DNA from 3 places in the Aerococcus viridans genome. Region 1 is predicted to be linked to each of the others. Evidence: riboswitches for the same ligand, from Rfam matches in the RefSeq annotation. Region 1 holds a riboswitch; each other region holds the start of a gene.

The links. A riboswitch is a leader RNA that binds a small molecule or an ion and turns the genes downstream of it on or off. The one in region 1 is predicted to bind thiamine pyrophosphate.
Region 2: it holds a riboswitch for thiamine pyrophosphate, as region 1 does, so the genes downstream of both, AWM76_RS04935 (YkoF family thiamine/hydroxymethylpyrimidine-binding protein) here and thiT (energy-coupled thiamine transporter ThiT) in region 1, are expected to answer to the same signal.
Region 3: it holds a riboswitch for thiamine pyrophosphate, as region 1 does, so the genes downstream of both, thiM (hydroxyethylthiazole kinase) here and thiT (energy-coupled thiamine transporter ThiT) in region 1, are expected to answer to the same signal.

What each region holds. Positions count from the first base shown of each region.
Region 1 covers NZ_CP014164.1:1,649,038-1,652,316, reverse strand. Annotated here, with positions in the region: gene AWM76_RS07815 (transposase) at 1-485, opposite strand, end outside; gene AWM76_RS11010 (helix-turn-helix domain-containing protein) at 401-736, opposite strand; gene tnpA (IS200/IS605 family transposase) at 837-1,259, shown strand; TPP riboswitch at 1,374-1,470, shown strand; gene thiT (energy-coupled thiamine transporter ThiT) at 1,618-2,181, shown strand; gene AWM76_RS07800 (50S ribosomal protein L25) at 2,353-2,988, opposite strand; gene thrC (threonine synthase) at 3,263-3,279, shown strand, end outside.
Region 2 covers NZ_CP014164.1:1,023,926-1,027,204, reverse strand. Annotated here, with positions in the region: gene AWM76_RS04945 (ABC transporter ATP-binding protein) at 1-279, opposite strand, end outside; gene AWM76_RS04940 (ECF transporter S component) at 263-850, opposite strand; gene AWM76_RS04935 (YkoF family thiamine/hydroxymethylpyrimidine-binding protein) at 847-1,479, opposite strand; TPP riboswitch at 1,522-1,625, opposite strand; gene AWM76_RS11220 (DUF6448 family protein) at 1,834-2,058, opposite strand; gene AWM76_RS11215 (CPBP family intramembrane glutamic endopeptidase) at 2,253-2,786, opposite strand; one part of gene AWM76_RS10380 (IS3 family transposase) at 3,144-3,279, shown strand, end outside.
Region 3 covers NZ_CP014164.1:482,094-485,372, reverse strand. Annotated here, with positions in the region: gene thiE (thiamine phosphate synthase) at 1-550, opposite strand, end outside; gene thiM (hydroxyethylthiazole kinase) at 550-1,389, opposite strand; TPP riboswitch at 1,574-1,664, opposite strand; gene AWM76_RS02315 (GNAT family N-acetyltransferase) at 1,898-2,395, shown strand; gene AWM76_RS02310 (YkvA family protein) at 2,470-2,757, shown strand; partial or broken gene AWM76_RS10340 (transposase) at 2,951-3,073, opposite strand; gene AWM76_RS02305 (hypothetical protein) at 3,055-3,279, shown strand, end outside.

The DNA of each region.
Region 1 (3,279 bases):
TTGGCTTGCTGGTAGTTTTTCGCATCCACTAAATCCACACCGTTCTTTTTGGCTTGTAAACGTCTACGGGCCATTCGCTTTTCCCAATAATGTAATTGCTTCTTATAAGACAAATGTAGTCGCTGACTTTGATATTTTTGACCATCAGACGTAATAGCTAAATCACTTACACCTAAATCGACACCGACTACATTTCCTGTTTTGGGCATTGCTTGATTATCGCTTGTGACCAAAATGGAGATATAGTAGTCGCCACTAGGTGTATATTTAACGGTGACAGATTTTATGCGTTCATTCTCAATATGAAGCACACTTGACTTACATTTTATCCAACCTAATTTGGGTAATTTGATATACCGCTGATTATCATTAAAACGAATGTTGTTGCCACGTATGGTACTTAAATACGACTGTCTGGTGTTCTTCTTTGATTTGAATTTTGGGTATTTTGAATAATCTTTAAAAAACGAACAAAAGTTTCGGATAAGCGTTTAACACTACATTGAACAGCTACGCTATCAACTTCACGCAACCAGGGATATTCCTTCTTCATTTGTGGAATAAGAGAGGATAACGCATTATAAGATAGCATTTGAAGGTCAGGATTGTTTTCGTACCGCGCATTCAACATGGCCAACATTTCGTTCCAGATGAATCGGGTATGACCAAAGGTCATATGAATTAACTGACGCTGTTTTTCGTTAGGATAGATTTTACACTCAATTCCTTGATACATGTTTTCACCCCCTTGCGTTTATAGATATATTATACCATACGTATGACACTTGTTTATAGCGATAAAAATTACTATAATTTAGTTGAATAGGTGTTTACATATGATTGTGAAAACAAGGACAAATTTCTATGATTTTAATTTCCATTTGGTTTGGGTAACAAAGTATCGTAAGGAAATATTTACAACCATTGAAAAACAAAACGCCATGCAAGATATGTTGACGCATATTTGTGATGAACACGATATTGTCATCCAATCTCTCCAAGTTATGCCTGACCATATCCATATGTTGATTTCGTTCAACCCTAAACATGCCGCAAGTAGTATCGTCAAAACACTTAAAGGGAAATCTGCACGTCTATGGTTTAAAGCTTATCCAGAAACAAAAGCAATGTTATGGGGTGGCCATTTATGGACACCTAGTTATTTCATGGCAACCGTAGGTAGTATGTCTAAAGAAACTGTTAAAGAATATATAGAAAATCAATTAACGGAATACAATGACGGTCGCCCTAGAACTTGATTCATCCATGTAATGAATTACACGGATTTCTCAAGGGGCGACTTTAAATAAAATGTTTGGGTTACCACTTGCTAAAGGTGCAAGAAAAGCATATACTAAAAGAAATAATATACTTGTATGCACTAGGGGAGCTTTTGCTGAGATGTTTAAAAACAGACCCTCATAACTTGATCCGGTTTATACTGGCGTAAGGAAGTGTTCAATAGCCATTTGTTGGTGAATGATTTAATGCGTTAAATCGTTGAATACATTGAGAGGTCGTGTTTGTCACAATTGTGATAGATGCGATTTTTTTATTAACTTTGTTGATATTTCAAAATAGCTTGCATTGTGCCTACAAAAGAATGGAGAAGAAGAAATGAGATCAGTTAAGTTAAATGAAAATATCGAGGCCGCTATTGCAGCAGTAATTGCTTTTATAGTATCGATGATACCGATTGACATTGGCCCAAGTTTTGGAGTACAAATATCACTAGCCATTATTTATATTGTAGCGTTTAGAAGAGGGATTCGTGCTGGTTTACTGTCAGGATTCTTGTTAGGACTGATTAAATTTATTTCTGGATTTGCCAGTATTTTAACACCAGTACAAGGTATTATAGAATATATATTTGCCTTTGCCTTAGCTGGATTAGCGGGTATTTTTGCCCTACAAATCCAAGAAGCAGCAAAGAACAATCATGAAAAAAATCTTTTCCTATATGTTGGATTGGCTACTTTCATCGCCATATTTGCAGAATACTTTGTTCATTTTCTAGCCGGTGTAGCCTTTTGGGGGCAATACGCACCAGAAGGAATGAGCCCATGGGTGTACTCAGCTATCATGAACGGCATGTCGGGACTTGCGACATGGGGCGCATGCTATGCCATCTCTTATCTACTAATCAAAACTAATAAGAAAATTATCCTAGTTGAAAAATAAATACCCGCGAGCAAAACAGGGCAGTGACGTAGCAATCATGCCCTGTTTTTTGATGCATGTAGTTATTTGTTAAAATAAAAGCCAAAGGTTTTCTAATTTTTAAAGAAAACAAAAAACCAGAGTGAAATAAATCACTCCGGTTCTTATGTAATGAAAGGAATTGAAAAAATATTAGTTTTCAGTATCTTCTACAATTTTGCCTTCTTTTTCATCGATTAATTCTGGTTCTGCAACCTCTGCATCTGGGTCAACTGCTTCTGGCTCTTCAACTGGCGCAGAAATAGCTACAACAACCTCTTCAGCATCTGTTACTAATTCAATATCGCTAGCAAGTTTTAAGTCACCAGCAGTTACTGAGTCACCAATAGCTAAGCCTGTAACGTCTACTTCAACTGAATCTGGCGCAGTTGCTGGGTCAGCAACAACGTTAATTTCAAGTGTTGTAGTAGAAGCTACACCTTCTTTATCTGCTAAAGCATCTTCGTTAACAATAACGATAGATAATGGCATTTCAAGTTTTTGACCTTTTTTAATCGCTTGTAAAGAAATGTTGTAGATAGTTGGTTTCAACGCTGATTGTGAAATTTCACGTACGTAAACTGTATGTGTTTTACCGTCTAACTCTAAATCAAATACTGAGTTAAGACCTAATTCACGACGAATTTGTTCTACATCAGAAACTGACAATGAGATGTTAATTGGATCTAAGTCACTAGCGTACACAACGCCCGGAACTAAGTCTTCTTTACGTAATTGTTTAGCTGCTGAAGTACCAGCACCATCACGTTTTTGAGCTGTAAATTTCATTCGAATACCTCCTGAGTATATACGTTTGTATTTACGTTTCCTACAATTTAAAAATTTAGGAACACAATTAATGTTAACACATATGAGTAATAAAATCTATTTTAAGCTATAAACATGCAATAATTCATATGGATTTTCTAATAGAGAATTATGAGAAAAAGTAGCCTACACTGCTATAAATGTGCCTTCTATGGTAAAATAAAACAAATATAAAGAGTGACTGACATAGATAAAATGATCAACAAGGTAATAGGAGTCGCTTAGGAGGATTAAGATGCAATTTAAAAGTAC
Region 2 (3,279 bases), 630 kb from region 1:
AAATGATGCAGATATATACTCCATAGATTCCTGATTGTCCATAGATAAGATGTCTTGTCCCGAAACAGAAATTGTGCCGGAATTTAATGTCCCGCCATTTTCAGGATAGTATCCTGTTAGAACACCTGCTAGTGTGCTTTTTCCTGATCCACTTGCACCCGCTAGGAGCACAATTTCTCCAGGATTGATTGAAAAACTCATATTTGAAAATTGTACGCTATTTTCTAGATAGAATTCTAATTGTTCAACAACAAGTCCGTGATTATTTATCTTTTTCATGACTGACACCATAAGATTTCAATAGTCCAGTGTTGTCTAAAGCAATACAAAGTTTATGTGCAATAAATCCAGTAAAAATAAGTGAACTTATTAAACGAATAACAAAGATAGCTATAACAATAGAAATTTCAAGTGAAGCATAATCGTTTCTGAATGCAGTCCAGATAAAACTGAAAATTGTAGCCAAAACGGCACCTACCATTGAATTTCTCATGTTATAGCGACGATACTTCGTAAACATATAAGGCAATTCAACACCTAAACCTTGGATAAAGGCACTTACTATAACAATTGGACCAAAAACATTTCCTAAAACAACTTCTATGACAGCGGCAAATATTTCAGTAATAATACCAACGCTTGGCCGTCTAAGAACATAAAGAGCAACAACAGGTGCCATAAACCAAATACCATAAAAAGGTTCATATCCTAAAATACCAATACCTACTGGAGTAAGGGCAGTTGTTAAAGCAGCTCCTAAATATAATGCAATTAAATAAACAATTCCAAATGCGACAGAGATTAATCCGATAAAAATAAAGTCTCTTAATTTCAGTGGTTCTTTATTCATAATGATTCACCTTCCGGTAAGTTACAGAGTAAAGAAGCTTCTATGATATAATGACTAACATCTTTGCCAGCCCTTTCTGCAACATATTCTAAATAATCAAAGACATCATGTACATCACCTTGTAAGTAAGTCGTGTAATGTCCACTTCCAGCAAAAACACCTCGGTCAATCCCATTGTTAACAACCTCTTCAATAAGTGACATATAGTTATCAGAGCCCATTGGATACAGCGAAAACTTACCAACAACGGGGAATGATATTTCGCGGCTGTTGCGGTTATTTATACGCTTATCATCATAATCAAGCGTGTAGTCTGCATCGTGATCTCCTGGGCAACCTTTCGAGATAGTCATATGAATACTCATATGTACATCATCATGATATGCTTGAGAAAATACTGCTCGAACGCTGTCAAATACAGCCGATTCTCTACCACGATAAACCGTTGAAGTGGGATCAGTTTCACTCCACACCATTGAAGTATCTACATTTTCAAGTGAAGATAGGATAATATCCACAAAGTCATCAGACATTGGTGCTAAGTTGAATCTAATTCCGGCAATTCCTTCTTTTGAACCAGGAACGCCTACTGCACAACTACCATACGAGACATATTCTTTTTTTGACAAAATAAAAACTCCTTTTCCAGTTAATAATCCAGAAAAAGAGTATAGTAAAAATTACAATCTTCCTACGCAACAATAAAGTTGATCAGGTTCACGAATCTGCTTCTAGCACTCTCAGCCTCCTTTAAAAGGCTCTCCGGATTAAATAACTATTTAATTTTGTTAATTCAGTATACTAGAAAAGAAAATCGATAGCAAACTAAACATTTTTTATTATTTTAGAATTGAAAAACGAGGGGAGTGTCAATAATTCTGTGTAAATGGACTTCCTGACTGCAGAACATTCTTTAGCCAATAGCCATGGCATGCAACATTTCTTCCAGCTTGCCTTCGGCCAGTTGGAACCCTCGGTGGCTGCTAGATAAAAATTTCTGAATGGATACGGACCAGATTCTCGAAGAGATACTGATCGGCTAATTTCTGAGCCTCAGGGCTATCATCTCTCACTTCCATCACCTGAGCAAAGATACCCTCAATGTCTTCTTCCCGTTCAGGCAATACCCATTTCGCGATGTAGCTAGAGTTTTCCTCCGCGAGCGCTTTTGCGCATCGCCAATCACTGGTCCGTCCATCGTTTCGCAGTGGGCGCTGGCCGTCAGGGGATTTAGGAACAGTGCCCCTGTGGCTGCCAAGACGGCTCCTGTTGTCATCATTATGTTCTTTCTCATATTCAATTCCTCTTTCTTTTTTTAATCATCAATTGATGGTTCTATCATAAGAAAAGAAGGAGGAAAAAAATTGAAGAATATCAAGTTATTGCTTTTATAGTAGTTTTTCTAATCCGAAAGGCTATACTTTCGGCTATTCGCCGAGATGGTGGCCGGTTTGTAGATAAGGAGCAGGAGGGCGGCGATTACGATGCTCGCAGTAGCAGTGGACCAGCCCGCGAAACCTCCCAAAGTATTAGACAAGGCATGGTAAAGAACCAAGAGAAAGACGCTCCCCTTTATGGAATTGTAGAGCCAAACATAAATAACTGAGTCCATCATCGCGTCGACAAACCAAGGCAGCAGCGGATACGTGGACATGACATTGTCCAAATTAAACAGGAGCGGAGCATGCCAGACTGCCCAGAGGACACCGATGATCATGCTCGCGACAAAGGCGCTATAGCGCTTCTGCAGGTGCAGGAGCGCGAACCCCCGCCTGGCTACTTCCTCCACCGGGATAGCCGCAACGACGTAGGTGGCAAAGGAAAGCAGCCAGCTCCTCCTATTGGTCGAGAGCTCAATGCTTGGGCTAGGCCCCCGTCTTGACGGATAGAGGGAAATGCCAGCAAAAGCACAAGAAAGAGGCTGGCAACATACCACTTGAGTGGAAGCTGCCACTTCAAGAGCGGCTGGAAGATCTGACTATAGGCCTCGTCTGTTCCATGCAATGTCAGCAAAAAAACATTCACTCGCTACCCCCTAACCCTTCCCCTTGTTTTACTTTCTATCTCCCCTTACTCAAGACCAACCTATTCAAAAATTATCCAGCACCCTACCACCCATTTTTAAAATCTAACCCATTCAAAGACGCAAGGGCTGACTACCTAACCTTCCTTTTTCTGCTCAAACATCTTGCCGCCCTTTTCAAATCTCTCCTTTAATTTGGATAGGTTACACTGAGTTGGACAGAAAAGATAAGGTGTGTATACTAAAAGAAACACACTGGAGGAATCTATCATGTCAACGCGCAGAAAGAGACGCAGTTACTCAGATGAATTTAAACATCAAATCGTAGACCTACACAAAGCAGGAAAACCAAGAAATGAAATCATTTCAGAATATGAACTAACCCCTTCCACTTTCGACCGCTGGG
Region 3 (3,279 bases), 1.0 Mb from region 1:
TTTCAGAAACCACCGAAATGCCCGCAATCCCACTTCCGGATAATGTTTTGATATTGTCCAGGTGGATGCCGCCAATTGCGACAACAGGGATGGCTACTTGGCTGGTGATCGTCTGTAAAGTTTCTACTGTCACTAGGCTAGAATCCTTAGTGGTTGTTGGGAAGATGGCCCCGACACCCAAATAGTCCGCCCCTTGTTGGTAGGCTTCTTCTGCCCGCGCTAAGGTTTTGGTTGAGACCCCTAAAATTTTGTCTGGCCCGATGAGTTTCCGAACCACGTCAACCGGCAATTCGTCGTCGCCAATATGGACACCCGCTGCGTCCACCGCTAGCGCTAAGTCCACTCGGTCGTTGATGATCAAAGGCACATCATATCGGTCAGTGATGGCTTTCAATTTTTGGGCTAAGGCGTAAGCATCGCGGCTGGTTGCCGTTTTGTCCCGGAATTGAACCAAAGTAACCCCCGCCTTGACCGCGTCTTCAACCACTTGTAAAAAGGCGTCTTCTTGGTAATCAAAACCCGCTGTGACTAGGTATAAACTGTAATCCATTATAGTTGGCCTCCCTTGATACCTGTTAACCATTCATCGTCTTGTAACAATAGGGATAGGTTATTCAATGTTGCTTGTCTAAAATCGGCTAGGCCTCTTGTTGTTGCGTCTGCTTTTTCACCACATAAATTGAAGTAAGATACTGCTAAAATCACCGCGTCTAGGACGGGTTGACCTGCTCCTAATAAGGCTGTGGTCAAGGCACCGACAATGTCTCCTGTCCCAGTAAAGCGACCAAGATTGTCTACGCCATTTTTCAAGTAGTAAATGCCTGATGCGTCAGCGACCACGTCTACTGGTCCCGTTGCTAGTAGCGTTGTGCCGGCATGGTCTGACACCCATTCTTGCATGGCTTGGCCTAGTTCTACTAAGGCTGCCTCGCTTTGATCATCGGCCCCTGCATCAACGCCTCGTCCTGTTGATCCTAAACCACAGAAGGTCCGCATTTCAGATAAGTTTCCCTTGATGACATCGGGTGTGGATGCACTGATTTCTTGGGCTAAGTCGTTACGCAAGGGACTGGCTGAAACCCCTACTAAATCCAGCACGAAAGGCGTGTCTGTTTCGTCAGCTGTTCTAGCAGCCAATAAAATGTTGCGGATTTTTTCAGGCGATAAACTCCCAATATTGATCAAGGCCCCGTCGTTTTGGTTGAAGAAAACTTCCATCTCATCCGCCTGGTCTGCCATGACTGGTGCCGCCCCCACATATAGTAAGGCGTTGGCCACTGATTCCACCGTCACAGTATTGGTCAAGCACTGGATTAGCGGACTTTTAGCTAATGGGAAGGGGTTATCGTAAGTTGGTAAAGCTTTTAATGTATATAAATCGATTGTCATCTTTTAAATCCTTTCAATATCGCATCTTTTAAATCATTATGGTGAAATATCATCGGTGTTCAATTATCTAGTTATCTTTTGGAAAACAAAAAAGCCCCCTTTCCTGTCAGTATTCGACAAAAGGGGGAAATAGTCGTCCAAATGAATGATAGCAAGGCAAAAAGCCAAATGAATCATATTTTTGACAATATTTACTACATTTTCCTTCGCCAGTATTAACTGTATCAGGTTCCATGGGTATATTCTCAGCTGTCACAGCACCCCAAATGTCTCTATGAATTAACTCTATTCAAACAATCTTTTAAAGGAATGTCAACCCTTTCAATTTGAGGTACTTTTGAACAATAGTTAAAAAAGTTAAGCCTTCGGTCTTATGCTTTACCTACCATAACCATAGATGGCATATCGTCTTTCTAAAGAATGCTATTTTTTACGGACTATTGTAAGCATATGATTGGTATGGGTATAATAAGGGAATGCGATACAAATTCATAGGAGGCCTAAAAGTATGGAAACTTTTAAAAATTACACACAAGTCGACACGGAAGTTCTTAGAGAAATATGGAACGATATTTTGGTGGACGGTGTCGCCTTCCCTGGTTTAGACCTCTATTCAAGCGCCGCCTTTGAGAAGAAACTGGCTGCTTATGACCAAGTTAACGTCTTGTTGGTAGATGATCAGATTGCTGGCTACTACCTAATTAAAGCAAATAATGAAGGTCGGGCAAGTCACGTAGCCAACGGGACTTACGCAGTGAATAAAGCCTTCCGGGGTCAAGGTTTAATCAATGACTTGGTAGCAAAATCCATTGAAACGGCTAAAGCACGCGGTTTTAGAGGAATTCAGTTTAATGCGGTTGTGGCCGAAAACAAGGCTGCTATCCATACTTACGAGAAATTTGGCTTTGAAATTGTGGGTACGATTCCAGGCGGTTTCCAAGTGAAAGACGGTCGTTATGTAGACATGCAAATTATGTTCCTAGATTTAACGAAGTTAAGTGCCTAAATTAGGTCTTAGGACGGATACATCTACCCCTTTTTCCCATTAATATATAGACAGGAGAAAGGATGATGTGCGCAATGAAACAAACATCAAAAATGACCTTGAGCAAGTTCGCCAAAGCCTTATTTAATAAGGAAACACCTACCTACATCAAGGCGATTACTGGATTAGCACTCGCTTATACCGTCTTCCCAGCTGATGTCTTACCAGATATCTTCGGTCCTTTGGGATTTGTGGATGATGCAGCTGTAATTGGTGTCTTGACGACGATTGCCATGTCCTTATTAGATAACTACAACGAAAAACAGGCTACGCAAACAGCCAATACACACACCGACTTTGATCCAAACAAAGTGATCAACTAGATTAAAATACCTACCCCTAAAAGCCGTGAAACCCACTACCCCGGGAATCACGGCTTATTTTTATTGGTTATGGCAAAATAAAAACCACCAACAAGCTAGTATGCACTAAGTCGTTGGTGGTTGTGTTAGATCTATAACATTTTTATTTAAAGTCGCCCCTTGAGAAAACCGTGTAATTCATTACATGGATGAATCAAGTTCTAGGGCGACCGTCATTGTATTCCGTTAATCGATTTTCTATATACTTTTTGACCGTTTCTTTAGACATACTGCCTACTGTTGCCATGAAATAACTAGGTGTCCATAAATGGCCACCCCTTTAACGCTGTTGGTCTAAGTTGTGGTGCCTATTACATCGGCAATAATATCGGTTCAGCTGATGATTTCCCTTATTACCTTGATAGAAAAATGTCTGATCAATTGAAAGCTCAGTTACCCGTTGAACAATATATCACCTCAAATTTTCCGCCCGCTTTTGTCATGACTTCAAGCCATGATTTCTTGAAAGAAAGTGGTATCCAG